Regions from separate parts of the Pantoea sp. Ae19-2 genome, predicted to be linked through region 3. Evidence: predicted binding sites of a transcription regulator. Region 3 holds the regulator's gene; each other region holds the start of a gene.
What was found. The regulator PurR, encoded in region 3, represses purine synthesis genes. The targets are predictions, from matches to a motif close to CANGCAAACGTTTGCNTG.
Positions count from the first base shown of each region.

Region 1 (4,543 bases), 770 kb from region 3:
GGATAGTCTGCACCAAATTGTTCACGCCATGTGCGCTCAATTCGTGCTCTGTCCGTCTGGATGATCGCTTCCCGCGCCAGGTATGCCATGGCTTCATGCGCATGACGCAACGCTGCAGCCTGGTACGCATCCGGCCAGGCGACAGACAACATGCCCAGCGCCTTAAGTAACCGTAACTGCACTTCTTTTATCGCCGCGCCGTCTCGCGCGACAGGTGAGAAAAAATCATCGAATAATGCGTCTACTGACAAGGGCGCGACGTGAATGGCGGGATAGATCACCGTTGGCACCGCACATTCGCGTGCAAAGCAGGAGAGTATTCTTACGGCTCGCCCGATCACATCGATAGCGGTGCCAGGGTCATTAGTCGCAGGCGACAGCGCACGCGAGGCGATTTCTGCCATCACACACAGGCAAAAACGTGGATCCTGGGCGAAAGTGCGAGACGCGGCTATTGTCAGGGCAGACAACATCAGTTTGCGTTGCTCCGCAGGCAGGGCGTGGGTGACATACATGACCGGGCGGGCGGGATGAACAAAAAATCCGGGTTGCGCGACCAGGTAAACATGTACAGGACTGTCTGTCATCGCCTTATGTAACCTGTCCATATCAATATGCTGAACATAGCCAATAGCGTCCGAATAAACAGCAAACGTGCCCGCAGGTTGACGATCGCTTTCCCGCCAGGGCCTGGCGCCGAAACAAGGGGATTGAGCACTCGCGCTAAAAACATCAAGCGCCATGCGTTCCACACGTGAGGTCGTTTCATCTACGCTGCCAAGCGAGGTGAGATGGTGAATCCAGCGCAGAAGCGTCACCAGAATTAATGCAATGACCACCAGCGTGACCGCAAACAGGATCACTCGCCCCTGTTCACCATAAGCCCCCATATTCAGTGCGATGATGCCGACCAGACTAAACAAAAAAGAGCCAATAAAGGTCGCGAGAACATTTTGTGTTGTACTGTCTTCAACGACCAGTTTCGTGGCACGCGGCGTAACATGGGTAGTTGCTGAACCAAACGCCGTTACCATCGTACTCAAGGAAAACGTGGTGACCGCCAGCATGCTGGACGCCAGAATATTCAGGATATTGTCCACTGCGTCAGCCCCCACCTTTACCGAAACCGAGGGGGGAATTGCAGATTTAAAGACAATGGAGGCCAGGGCGCTGACAACCGCAGCAAGGGCAAATAAAGTTGCCCTGAACCACAGTTTTCTGCCTGCTTGTCTGAAAATCAGTTGCCAGCGTGAAATCATCCTGTTCCTCTTTCTGTCAGTTAACGTCATCCCTTACCAACCGGGTGCAGCGCGGCTCATCATGTCAGTCACCTTGCAACTCTGTTAACTAAAGTTCAGCGTTTCTTGCGCGTCAACGTCAGAGAACAGAATGTCGATAAAACCCCGCCAGCGCGACGTGTAATCCCGACGCAACCGTTTTCCTTGCGCCCTTCTCATGCTATTCTCTTTGCCCTTCAAAACCTGTCCGCCTGGTCAGGTGTGTTTTCATTCACAGGAGTTGACCGCATGTCGTCGAATGCCGCCCCGGCCCGCATCGCTGTTGTTATGGGTTCCAAAAGTGACTGGTCCACCATGCAGTTCGCTGCGGAAATCCTCTCCAGCCTGGACGTGCCCTTCCATGTGGAAGTGGTCTCAGCGCACCGTACCCCAGACAAGCTGTTTAGCTTTGCCGAAACGGCTGCAGATAACGGCTTTCAGGTCATCATTGCCGGCGCCGGTGGCGCGGCGCACCTGCCTGGCATGCTGGCGGCAAAAACCCTGCTGCCGGTGCTGGGCGTGCCGGTGCAGAGCGCGGCGCTGAGCGGCGTCGACAGCCTCTACTCTATTGTGCAAATGCCGCGTGGTATTCCGGTCGGCACGCTGGCAATCGGTAAAGCCGGTGCCGCCAATGCGGCATTACTGGCCGCGCAGATTCTGGCGATTCACGACAGCGCGCTGTCATCTCGTCTGGCCGCCTGGCGTCAGGCGCAGACCGATGAAGTGCTGGATAATCCGGATCCGCGGGAGGACGCATGAAGCCGGTTTGCGTACTGGGTAACGGTCAGCTTGGCCGCATGTTGCGCCAGGCGGGCGAGCCGATGGGCATTGCCGTTCATCCCGTGGGGCTGGATGCCGATCCCGCCGCCCTGCCTATCGCCGAAAGCGTGATTACGGCCGAAATCGAGCGTTGGCCCGAAACCGCTCTGACGCGCGAGCTGGCGAATCATCCGGCCTTTGTGAACCGCGATATTTTTCCGCGTCTGGCCGATCGCCTGACGCAAAAGCAACTGCTGGACGAGCTTAATCTGGCGACTGCGCCCTGGCAGTTGCTGGCGGATAAAAGCGAGTGGCCTGCGGTTTTCTCTCGGCTGGGTGAACTGGCGATTGTTAAACGCCGCACCGGGGGTTACGACGGTCGCGGTCAGTGGCGTTTACGGGCCAGCGAAACGGCCACGTTACCCGACGACTGCTATGGCGAGTGTATCGTCGAACAGGGCATTCACTTTTCAGGTGAAGTGTCGCTGGTCGGCGCGCGCGGCCAGGACGGCAGCACCGTGTTTTATCCCCTGACACATAATCTGCACGAAGAAGGCATTCTGCGGACCAGCGTCGCTTTTCCCCAGGCAGATGTGGAACAGCAGCAGCAGGCCGAAGGAATGCTGGGCGCGATCCTTCACGCGCTTGACTACGTTGGCGTGATGGCGATGGAATGTTTTGTGACGCCTCAGGGTCTGTTGATTAATGAGCTGGCGCCGCGGGTGCATAACAGTGGACACTGGACGCAGAACGGCGCCTCGATTAGCCAGTTCGAACTGCATCTGCGCGCGATTTTGGGGCTGGCGTTGCCCCAGCCGGTCGTCATTGCGCCCTCGGTCATGATCAACCTGATTGGCACCGATGTGAATCCAGACTGGCTACAGCAGCCGCTTGTCCATCTGCACTGGTATGACAAAGCGGTTCGGCAAGGTCGCAAGGTGGGCCATCTGAACCTCACCGACAGCGATCAGCCCCGACTCAAAGCTGCACTGCATGCGCTTCTGCCCCTGCTGCCGGCTGAATATGCCAGCGGTATTCGCTGGGCCACAGACAAGCTTTAAGACGGACTGACGCCGTGCGCAGCCTTGCCGCGCACGGCGTTTTTTATGCGCCGTCGAATGTCCTGAACAGCGCTTTGCCCTTGAGCAAACGCACGCCCAGCCAGCCTCCGCACAGCGACAACAACAACGCGCCACACAACGGTAACGCCAGCCACAAGGCCCAATCGGGCTGCCACGGGAAATCGAAGATTTTACGCTGCAGCGCCCAGAGCGCCGCTTCAGCCCCCACTGCGGCCGCAACGCCAGACACCACGCCAATCAGCGCAAACTCGCACCACAAGGTCGTCCGCAGCAGTCGCTTGCCTGCACCCAACGTGCGGTACACCACCAGTTCCTGACGGCGCTGACGCATGCCCACCTGAATCTGGGCCATCAGCAGCAATATGCCACAGGCGGTCACCAGCACCACCATAATCTCCAGGGCCTGGCTGACCTGGGTCAGCACCTGTCCGATCTGACGCATGATGCTGCCAATATCCAGCAGGCTCAGGGTCGGGAACTCACGGTTTAGCTGCGCCAGCAGTGTGGGGTTATTGTCCAGCCGAAAGCTGGTGAGCCAGGTCAGCGGCTGGCTGTCGAGCGCACCGGGTGGAAAGATAAAGAAGAAGTTTGGCTTCAGGCTTTCCCAGTCAACCTTGCGCAGACTGGTAATTTTGGCACTGAACTGTTGCGTATCCCCCTCAAACGTTAAGCTGTCTCCCAGCTTCACCCCCAGCCGCTCCGCCAGCTCGGCCTCCATAGACACTTCCCCCACGGCAGGCGGCCAGTTGCCCGCCACCAGCGGATTATGCGCAGGGAGGGCCGCCAGCGAAGTCAGGTTGAGCTCACGGTTAAGGGCATTATCCCGTTCAGGATCGGCGGCTTGGCCGTTCAGCTCGCTCAGCCGCATCCGTGCGATGGGATAAAAGGTTTCTGGTTTAATCTGATGCGTCTGCAGGAAATCACGCACCTGCGGCACCTGATTGGCCGTCATGTTAAGCAGGAAAAAGTTCGGGCTGTCTGCGGGTAACTGCTGCTGCCAGCGATCCAGCAGATCGCCCCGCATCACCAGCAGCAGGGCCAGCAACATAAACGACAGTGAGAACGCGGCAAGCTGGCTCAGCGTCATCGCGGGCTGTCGCAGTAGCCGATTAATCGCCAGACGCAGCGCCAGATTTCGCACTGTCAGACGGCGCAGAAGCAGTAACGTGCCCCAGCCAAGCAGCGCCAGTAGCCCCGCCAGCACCACCACGCCCGCCAGCAGCGCCCACAGCATGTTACTGCCGCCCACCAGCGCCGCCAGCAGCCCCACCACCACCACGACCATCGCCGGCAGGTAGATTTTCAGCGGCCAGACGGTGGCGACGGCATCGCGCCGAAATACGCGCAAGGGCTGCGTCGCCAGCAGCAGGCGATAAGGACGCAATCCCACCAGCAGGGAAATGACAAACAGCGACCCCGTGGCCC
Region 1 is NZ_JBCHWE010000001.1:2,716,698-2,721,240, forward strand. It holds gene AAIE03_RS12635 (DUF2254 domain-containing protein) at 1-1,259, opposite strand, end outside; gene purE (5-(carboxyamino)imidazole ribonucleotide mutase) at 1,527-2,036, shown strand; gene purK (5-(carboxyamino)imidazole ribonucleotide synthase) at 2,033-3,097, shown strand; gene ybbP (putative ABC transporter permease subunit YbbP) at 3,141-4,543, opposite strand, start outside.
Region 1: the regulator PurR is predicted to act here: its motif matches at 1,427-1,444, upstream of purE (5-(carboxyamino)imidazole ribonucleotide mutase).

Region 2 (4,543 bases), 1.7 Mb from region 3:
AAGCCATCAGGGGCAATTTTTGCCAGGCGGTCCTCGCGCCGCTGATGCGGTTCCTTCACATCGCTCATCAACCTGACGGACCGGCGCAGCCGGCACATCCCTGTGCCGGCTGCGCCTTTTACCCGCATCCTTGCGGGTAAATCCTGGTTGATTCCCTCTGCTCAGCGCTGCGTATTGCCTTCTAAAAAATGCCCCTGACGGCCATTAACGCCGTGCCGCTTTCACAAGTGCACCTTCTCACCGCAACGCCCAAATTTTGCTGCGGCAAAGGGCGATTATTCCGCCGTATCCTGACGTAGCACCCGATGGCCATGCGCAATCAGCGCATCCGTTACCCGACGCATCAGGCGGCTTTCAGGTGCAAAGCGGTGCCAGTAAAGCATCCGGCGTTGATACAGCCCCGGCGTGAGATCGATTAGCTCGCCACTCGCCAGTTCGCGTTCAATCTGCAGATGAGGGATCATACAGCAGGTCGAGCCCTGCCGGGCCATCTGCACAAACGCTTCGGACGAGTTGACGATGTGGCAGGGAACGCTACCCGGTGATAAATCGAAATTCTGCTGCAAAAAGGCCTGATGCATATCATCCAGGTGATCAAATGCCACGGCTGGCGCTTTAAGCAGGGCGGAACGCGTTACACCATTGGGGAAAAAGCGCTCTGCAAAATCCTTTGACGCCACAAACAAATAATCCAGCGCACCCAGTTGATCCACCAGACAGCTGGGTAGCGGCTGCGGTTGAATACTGACTGCGCCAACCACTTCGCCTAGTCTCAGACGCTCTTGAGTGCGGGTTTCATCCTCAACCTGAAGGTTCAGGCGCACAGGCGAATCGGCCAGTACGTCTTTTAATGCCGGTAACAGCCACGTTGCCAGACTGTCGGCGTTGACCGCCAGCGACAGCAGTAGCGGCGTCGTGCCGCTGTTCTCATCGCCCAGCCACTCTTCCTCCAGTAACTCAACCTGGTGCAGAAGTGCGAGCAGCTTTTGCCCCTGTTCAGTGGGACGAGGCGGTACCGTACGAACTAATAACGGCTGACCAAACAGATTTTCCAACTGTTTAATGCGTTGCGAGACGGCAGACTGCGTAATGCAAAGTTTTTGTGCGGCACGTTCAAATCCGCGTTCACGTATCACTGCGTCCAGCGCCTGAAGCGTTCTGTAGTCCGGGCGTTTCATTATTTTTCTCTCTCCTTCAGGATGGACGTTACTATGCCACAAATATTCCAACGGAAATGTCAGCGATATTTTTGTGGGCTGGCTTCCAAAGCATTAAATCCGCCCAATGCATCCGAGCATTTTCAGCAAGCCTTGCTTTATACTACGCGCATTTCCTTATCGCACAGGTTCTAAACATATCATGACCCAGGATGAACTGAAAAAAGCTGTTGGTTGGGCCGCACTGGATTATGTGCAGCCCGGTACTGTCGTCGGCGTCGGTACGGGTTCTACGGCCGCTCACTTTATTGATGCGCTCGGCAGCATTAAACATCAGATTGAGGGGGCCGTATCCAGTTCCGAAGCGTCGACGCAAAAGCTAAAAAGCCTGGGCATTCAGGTGTTTGATTTGAACGAGATTGATGATCTGGCCATCTATGTCGACGGTGCCGATGAAATTAACCCACAAATGCAGATGATCAAAGGGGGCGGTGCTGCCTTAACTCGCGAGAAAATCGTCGCGGCGGTCGCCAAAAAGTTTATCTGTATCGCCGACGCATCCAAAGAAGTGGACGTGCTTGGACGCTTCCCGTTGCCGGTTGAAGTTATCCCGATGGCGCGAAGCTATGTCGCGCGTGAACTGGTGAAGCTGGGCGGTTTGCCGGAATATCGTCAGAATGTGGTGACTGACAACGGTAATATCATTCTTGATGTGCACAATCTGCGTATTCTCGATCCCATTGAGCTGGAAAAAACGATTAATGCCCTGCCTGGCGTTGTCACCGTGGGGCTGTTCGCCACGCGTGGCGCAGATGTCGCATTGATTGGCGGACCTGACGGTGTCAAAACCCTCAAAAAATAAAGCACCGGGCGCACAACAGGGCGCCCGCTTTTTTTGATTTAAAAAAACTTTTCTCACCAGACTGAAATTTGGTGACTTATGTCACATAACCGTCATCGGCAGCGGGTTCGTTCTTCTCGATGCGGCCAACCCACGATTTTGTCTGGCAAAGTACGTCCTCTGAGCCCTGCCATGCTGGCGGTCAGGCAATCGTTTGTATTGCCGCAGGCGATTTTTTTGATATTTTGACAGACGGCTGACTGCGTTCAGTCCTCGTTGAATTCTGAATAGGGTTGGGAAATGGCAAAGGTATCACTGGAAAAAGACAAAATTAAGTTCCTGCTGGTGGAAGGTGTCCATCAGAGCGCGCTGGAAAATCTTCGTGCTGCAGGTTACACCAATATTGAATTCCACAAAGGCGCACTGGATGCCGAGGCGTTAAAAGCTTCCGCTCGCGATGCGCATTTTATCGGTATCCGTTCCCGTTCCCAACTGACCGAAGAGATTTTTGCCGCTGCAGAAAAACTGGTGGCGGTGGGCTGTTTCTGTATCGGAACGAATCAGGTTGATTTAAATGCCGCAGCGAAACGCGGTATCCCGGTTTTTAACGCACCTTTCTCAAATACGCGCTCTGTGGCCGAGCTGGTTATTGGCGAGATGCTGCTGATGCTGCGCGGTGTTCCGGAAGCGAATGCCAAAGCGCACCGTGGTATCTGGAATAAAATCGCCAAGGGCTCTTTTGAAGCGCGCGGTAAAAAGCTGGGTATCATTGGCTATGGCCATATCGGTATGCAACTGGGCGTGCTGGCAGAAAGTCTGGGCATGCACGTTTACTTCTATGACATCGAAAACAAGCTGCCGTTGGGCAACGCATCACAGGTTCGTAGCCTGACGCAGTTGCTAAATATGAGTGACGTTGTCAGCCTGCATGTCCCGGAAACCGCCTCTACGCAAAATATGATTTCTGCCAATGAGCTGGCGCAGATGAAGCCTGGCGGCCTGCTGATAAACGCCTCACGCGGCACCGTGGTAGATATTCCTGCACTGTGCGAAGCGCTGGCCAGCAAGCAGGTTGGTGGCGCTGCGATTGATGTGTTCCCTGTAGAGCCGGCGACCAACAGCGATCCGTTTGTTTCCCCACTGAGCGAATTCGACAACGTTATCCTGACGCCGCACATCGGGGGATCGACGGAAGAAGCGCAGGAGAATATCGGGATTGAAGTCGCGGGCAAGCTGGCGAAATATTCGGATAACGGTTCAACGCTGTCCGCCGTCAATTTCCCGGAAGTGTCATTGCCGATGCACGGCATTAGCGCCAGTCGTCTGCTGCATATTCACGAAAACCGTCCGGGCGTTCTCACCGCGATCAACCAGATTTTCGCTGAACAAGGCATCAACATTGCCGCTCAGTACCTGCAAACCTCTCCGATGATGGGTTATGTGGTCATCGACATTGATGCTGAGCACGAACTGGCAGAGAAAGCTCTGCAGCTGATGAAGGCGATTCCGGGAACGATTCGCGCCCGCCTGCTTTATTGATCCCACGCTGTCACCTACCCGGGCACACAAGCATGCCCGGGTTTATTCATCCCATAGCCACAGTTTTGATGGCGTCAGCACGGCCGGCAAAGGAATGTCCCACGCCGCTGTAGGCAGCGCGTCAACCCGCTGACAGTCATGAGCGATGCCCACCGGTAAAAACCCATGCTGTTTCCAGTTCTGTAAGGTGCGATCGTAGAAGCCGCCCCCCATTCCTAAACGCTGTCCGGCGCGATCAAACGCCACCAGCGGTACCATCATTACGTCCAGTTCATCCAGCGTGATCAGATGGCGGATATCCAGTGGGGGTTCGGGAATGCGCAGTTTATTTTGGATTAACTGTGTTTCTGGCGTATAGCGCAGAAAAAGCAGATGGCCCGCTGCGAAGGGGTGCAGAACCGGCAGGTAAACCCGTTTGTTTTGCTGCCACAGCCTGGCGATAAGCGGTCGTGTATTGATTTCGCCATCAACAGACAAAAACAGTGCCACGTTGTTGGCATCGGCCAGTGGTGCAAAGTTGATCGCATGTTGGGCGAGTTGTTCGGCTGCCGCATGTTGCTGCTCAGCGCTCAGAGCGCGACGTAGGTGGCGAACGTGCTGACGGATGTCCTGACGCAGTACTAAAGAGGGTGCTGACATGGTGTCCCCCAGACAAAGTCGCTTAAGCGACGCATTATATCATGCCTGGTGGGAGGTAATGCAGTACGACCAGAAAGGAGATCTCCGAGATGCCGCCGTAGGCTGTAACCCTTGAACCCTTGGTTCAAGGTGAACATGCCGTCGCAACCATCAGGCTTCTCGGACGGACCGAGCATGCTCACAGGTTGCGGAGCGTCACATTCTGTTGGTATGAAATATCGGCTCAGGGGACTGGCCCACTTGCAAACATCTCAGAGAAAATTGACTTCACCGTTAGTGTAGCACACTGACCATGAAGTGTTATTCGAACTTCGCATCCTGGCGGTCGGTTATGCGACCTTGCTCAACTAAAGCCTGTTCAATGGTC
Region 2 is NZ_JBCHWE010000001.1:213,279-217,821, forward strand. It holds gene AAIE03_RS01020 (LysR family transcriptional regulator ArgP) at 276-1,178, opposite strand; gene rpiA (ribose-5-phosphate isomerase RpiA) at 1,360-2,019, shown strand; gene serA (phosphoglycerate dehydrogenase) at 2,299-3,537, shown strand; gene AAIE03_RS01035 (5-formyltetrahydrofolate cyclo-ligase) at 3,580-4,176, opposite strand; RNA gene ssrS (6S RNA) at 4,254-4,437, opposite strand; gene zapA (cell division protein ZapA) at 4,477-4,543, opposite strand, start outside.
Region 2: the regulator PurR is predicted to act here: its motif matches at 2,202-2,219, upstream of serA (phosphoglycerate dehydrogenase).

Region 3 (4,543 bases):
ATTTTCTTCCCGTTAGGGCAAACCGCCATGTTTGTTAAGTCCGCTTGCGCGCTATCCACCCGCTCATCGGGACCCGAAAGGTGAATGTATTAATAATTTGCAATAATTTTGCTGAGTTAAGCTGCTGAAATTGCTTATTTATGCCTGCTTTTTACCCAAGTTATTAATTAATAAAAAAAGGACTTACTGTTTTAAAAAAAACTGGACTAGAATGTCTTCGGCGCTGATCGTTGATCAGATTTTTCTTAACCTTGTCAGATATCTGTTGAACCTGACAGCTTAACCAGTAAACGGACTATGCGTTCAATTATTACGCTTCTTATTCTGGCTTTTGCGCAACTGTTCTTTAACGTCGCCTCTGCATCACCGCAGGCGCCGGTTAAGGCCAGCTTGCATAAGGTAGAGAAAAAAAGTGCGCGCGAAGATGAGCGGCGCAAGCGACGCACGGTTAAAGCGTCGGCGAAAAAAAGCCGTTCCTCCGCAGAGCAGAAATCCAGCAAAACGCTTAAAACCAGTAAAAATCCCTCTCACGCGGTTGCCTCTCACAAAACCCTGACCAAAGCGACTGATTCACACAAGAAGCTCACAAAAAAAGTGGCGGCCAATGCCACCAGCAAGAAACGCTATGGTCATCAACGCGCGGTGAAGGTGGCGAAAGCGAACAGCAAGGATACCGGCACCATCAAAATGAGCAACGCACACCGTCAGCGCTATCAAAAAGCACGTGAAACGGCGATGGCAAAACTGATGGGACAGCTGGGCAAGCGCTACCAGTGGGGCGGAAAATCGCCGCATACCGGTTTCGACTGCAGCGGCCTGGTGTGGTACGCCTACAAAGATGTGGTGAAATTTAAAATTCCGCGTACTGCAAATGAAATGTATCACCTGCGGGATGCCGCGCCGGTGAATCGGGAAGCGCTGGAGAAAGGCGATCTGGTGTTTTTCCGCATCAACGGACGTGGCACGGCCGACCACGTGGGTGTTTACCTGGGTAACGGTAAATTTATTCAGTCACCGCGTACCGGAAAGGACATTCAAATCAGTGCGTTAAGCGAAGATTACTGGCAGCGCCACTATATTGGTGCGCGTCGCGTCATGACGCCAAAAACCGTTCGCTAAACGTCACTCCTCCGTCATACCGACGGAACGCAGCCGGGACAGGGAAACCTTCCCGGCTTTTTTATTAGTTCAGAATGGCGGTAAAGCTGAACGCAATAATCATCAACAGTGCAGCCGCCGTGGTCATCAATGACAGTTTCAGATCGGTACTCATCACAACTCCTTAGGCACAATTTTAGTAGGGGTTAAGCATTTTCCCACACGCGTGGGTAAAAATCTCGTTTTATCCGTGCAGCCTTGTTAGAATCCCCTCTTTGTTGCGCAACAGCGCGCAACATCGGTTGCGTCAGCACCCTTTTCAACCGTTATTTCCTGCCCCGATGCCCCATAACCGGTCAGAAAAACGATTTTTTTGCAGAAATAACCGTCCGCTGACGCAAACGTTTAACAACATGCTTATCAACAGGTTAGATAAGCCCGGGAGTTCGATTTTCATGGCAACAATTAAAGATGTGGCGAAACGTGCAGGCGTCTCTACCACAACCGTTTCTCACGTCATCAATAAGACGCGCTTTGTCGCAGAAGATACCCGCGAAGCGGTCTGGGAAGCGATTCGGGAATTACATTATTCACCCAGCGCCGTAGCACGCAGCCTGAAGGTGAATCACACCAAAACGCTGGGCCTTTTGGCCACCTCCAGCGAGGCGCCCTATTTCGCTGAAATTATTGAAGCCGTGGAGAATCACTGCTTTGATAAAGGCTACACCCTGATTTTAGGCAACGCGCATAACGACCTGCAAAAACAGCGTGCCTACCTCTCGATGATGGCGCAGAAGCGCGTCGATGGGCTGCTGGTCATGTGTTCTGAGTACCCGGATGATTTGCTGCAAATGCTGGAAGCCAACCGCAATATTCCCATGGTGGTCATGGACTGGGGCGAATCCCGTGCCGATTTTACTGACACGGTGCTGGATAATGCGTTTCAGGGCGGTTATCTGGCCGGCCGCTACCTCATCGAACGCGGGCATCGCGATATCGGCGCCATTCCAGGGCAAATGGAACGTAACACCGGTGGTGGCCGTCATGCCGGTTTCCTCAAGGCGCTGGAAGAAGCCGGTATTCAGCCGCGTTCAGAGTGGATTGTGCAGGGCGATTTCGAGCCTGAATCCGGGTATCAGGCTATGCAGCAAATTCTGTCGCAGAAGCAGCGCCCAAGCGCGGTGTTCTGCGGTGGCGATATTATGGCCATGGGCGCTATCTGTGCCGCCGATGAAATGGGCCTGCGCGTCCCGCAGGATATTTCGGTGATTGGCTACGATAATGTGCGCAACGCACGCTATTTCACGCCTGCACTCACTACCGTGCACCAGCCAAAAGCGCAACTGGGGGAGAAGGCTCTGGAGATGCTGCTGGACCGCATTACCAGCAAGCGTGAAGAGTCGCAAACCATCGAAGTGCATCCGACACTGATTGAGCGACGCTCTGTAGGCTACGGTCCCTATCGCGACTACCGTCGCTAATCCTCGCTCAACCACTCCTGATTGAGCGTTTGCGCATCACCCAGGTAATTGAGCAACCAGCCCAATGCCGGTGATGCGCGATCTTCCGCCCAACTGACGCAGCAGGGACTTTCTGGAAAAGGCTGGGGCAAGTTAAGTTCGGTCACTTCGCCGCTGTCCAGTAGCGGGCGGGCTAAGTGCCCCGGCACCATTGCGACGCACAGCCCGGACCGGACGCAGTCCAGCCCGGTCTGCCATTCAGGCACCACCAGTCGGCGTTGATTATCCAGAGCCCAGGTCATACGGCGCGGTAACGCACGCGAGGTGTCTTCCAGCACCAGCGAAGGCCAGTTGCGCAACGCCTCATCATCCAGCCGGGCGACCTGGGTTAACGGATGTTCCCGCGCGACGATGCAGCGCCAGTTCAGGGTTCCCATATCGCGGAAAGCAAACCGCCCGCCCACCGGAATCGCCTGAGTCGCGCCTATTGCGACCTCGACTCTTCCGTCAGCCAGCGCATCCCATACGCCGTTAAACACTTCATAACTGATGTGGAGCTCCATATCCGGAAAGTGGCGGTAGAAATCCCTGACGAACTGACGGGTTCGGTGCGGTTTCACAATGCAGTCCACCGCAATCGCGATTTGCCCTCGCCAGCCGTTGGCCAGTTGCTGGCACTGACGGCGCGTGGCATCCATTTTTTTGATGACGCTGCGGCCTTCTCGCACAAAATGTTCGCCCGCAGGTGTCAAAACAACCTCCCGGTGCTGCCGTTCAAACAGCGGTACCGCCAGCCAGGTTTCAAGCTGGCGAACGGTATAGCTGATGGCAGAAGGCACACGGTGCAACTCCTGGGCCGCAGCACTGAAACTGCCGCCACGCGCGACCGCATCAACCACTTCAAGCGCATATTCAGACCACATATCCTGCCTTTAAATTTTTTAACAGCAACAGGCAAATTTTACCGTTTCACAGTATGAAGTACAGCTTTTACACTGCCCCGCGTTTATCCTGCAAAAAATGAGAATCAGATGTCAGCTTCTAAAGGATTCATTCCCTATCTTGCCGTGCTCAGTATGCTGGGCTTTCTGGCCACCGATATGTACCTGCCCGCCTTCGGGGCCATGCAGCAAAGTTTTAACACCTCCGCCGGGATGATCAGCGCCAGTATGAGCCTGTTCCTGGCGGGTTTTGCCTGTGGTCAGCTGGTATGGGGACCGCTGTCAGATCGTATTGGCCGCAAACCGGTATTGCTGGCAGGACTGAGCCTGTTTGCGCTGGGTTGTGCGGGGATGCTGTGGGTGGACGACGTCGTACTGATGCTGGTGCTGCGCTTCATTCAGGCCATCGGCGTGTGCGCGGCTGCCGTGAGCTGGCAGGCCCTGGTGGTCGATCGCTATCCTCAGTCGCGCGCGAATAAAGTCTTTGCCACTATTATGCCGCTGGTCGCGCTGTCTCCTGCGCTGGCCCCGCTGCTGGGAGCCTGGCTGATTAGCCATTTTCACTGGCGCTCAATTTTTGTCGTTCTGACCGCGATTGCCGCAGCCCTGATCTTGATTACGCTGCGCCTGCCATCGGTACAAACAGCCCGCCGCCCGGCCCCGTCACAGCCCGGTTTTATGACGCTGCTGCGTTCACGCGTCTACAGCGGTAACGTCCTGATGTATTCTGCCTGCTCGGCCAGCTTTTTTGCCTGGTTGACCGGATCACCGTTTATTCTGGCAGCGATTGGCCTGTCGCCTGCTGATATCGGCTTAAGCTATATTCCGCAGACCATTGCTTTCTTAGTCGGCGGTTTTGGCTGCCGTGCGCTCCTTAACCGTTTCAAAGGGGCGCAGTTGCTGCCATGGCTGCTCATCGTCTATAGCCTTAGCGTACTGGCCCTGTTTGCCGTCGCCCTGTCAGGCTCGGTTTCACTCACCGCTTTGCTGGTGCCGTTTTGCGGCATGGCGCTGGCGAACGGGGCGATTTATCCCATCGTCGTA
Region 3 is NZ_JBCHWE010000001.1:1,946,566-1,951,108, forward strand. It holds gene AAIE03_RS08955 (C40 family peptidase) at 298-1,119, shown strand; gene cydH (cytochrome bd-I oxidase subunit CydH) at 1,184-1,273, opposite strand; gene purR (HTH-type transcriptional repressor PurR) at 1,554-2,579, shown strand; gene punR (DNA-binding transcriptional activator PunR) at 2,576-3,481, opposite strand; gene punC (purine nucleoside transporter PunC) at 3,590-4,543, shown strand, end outside.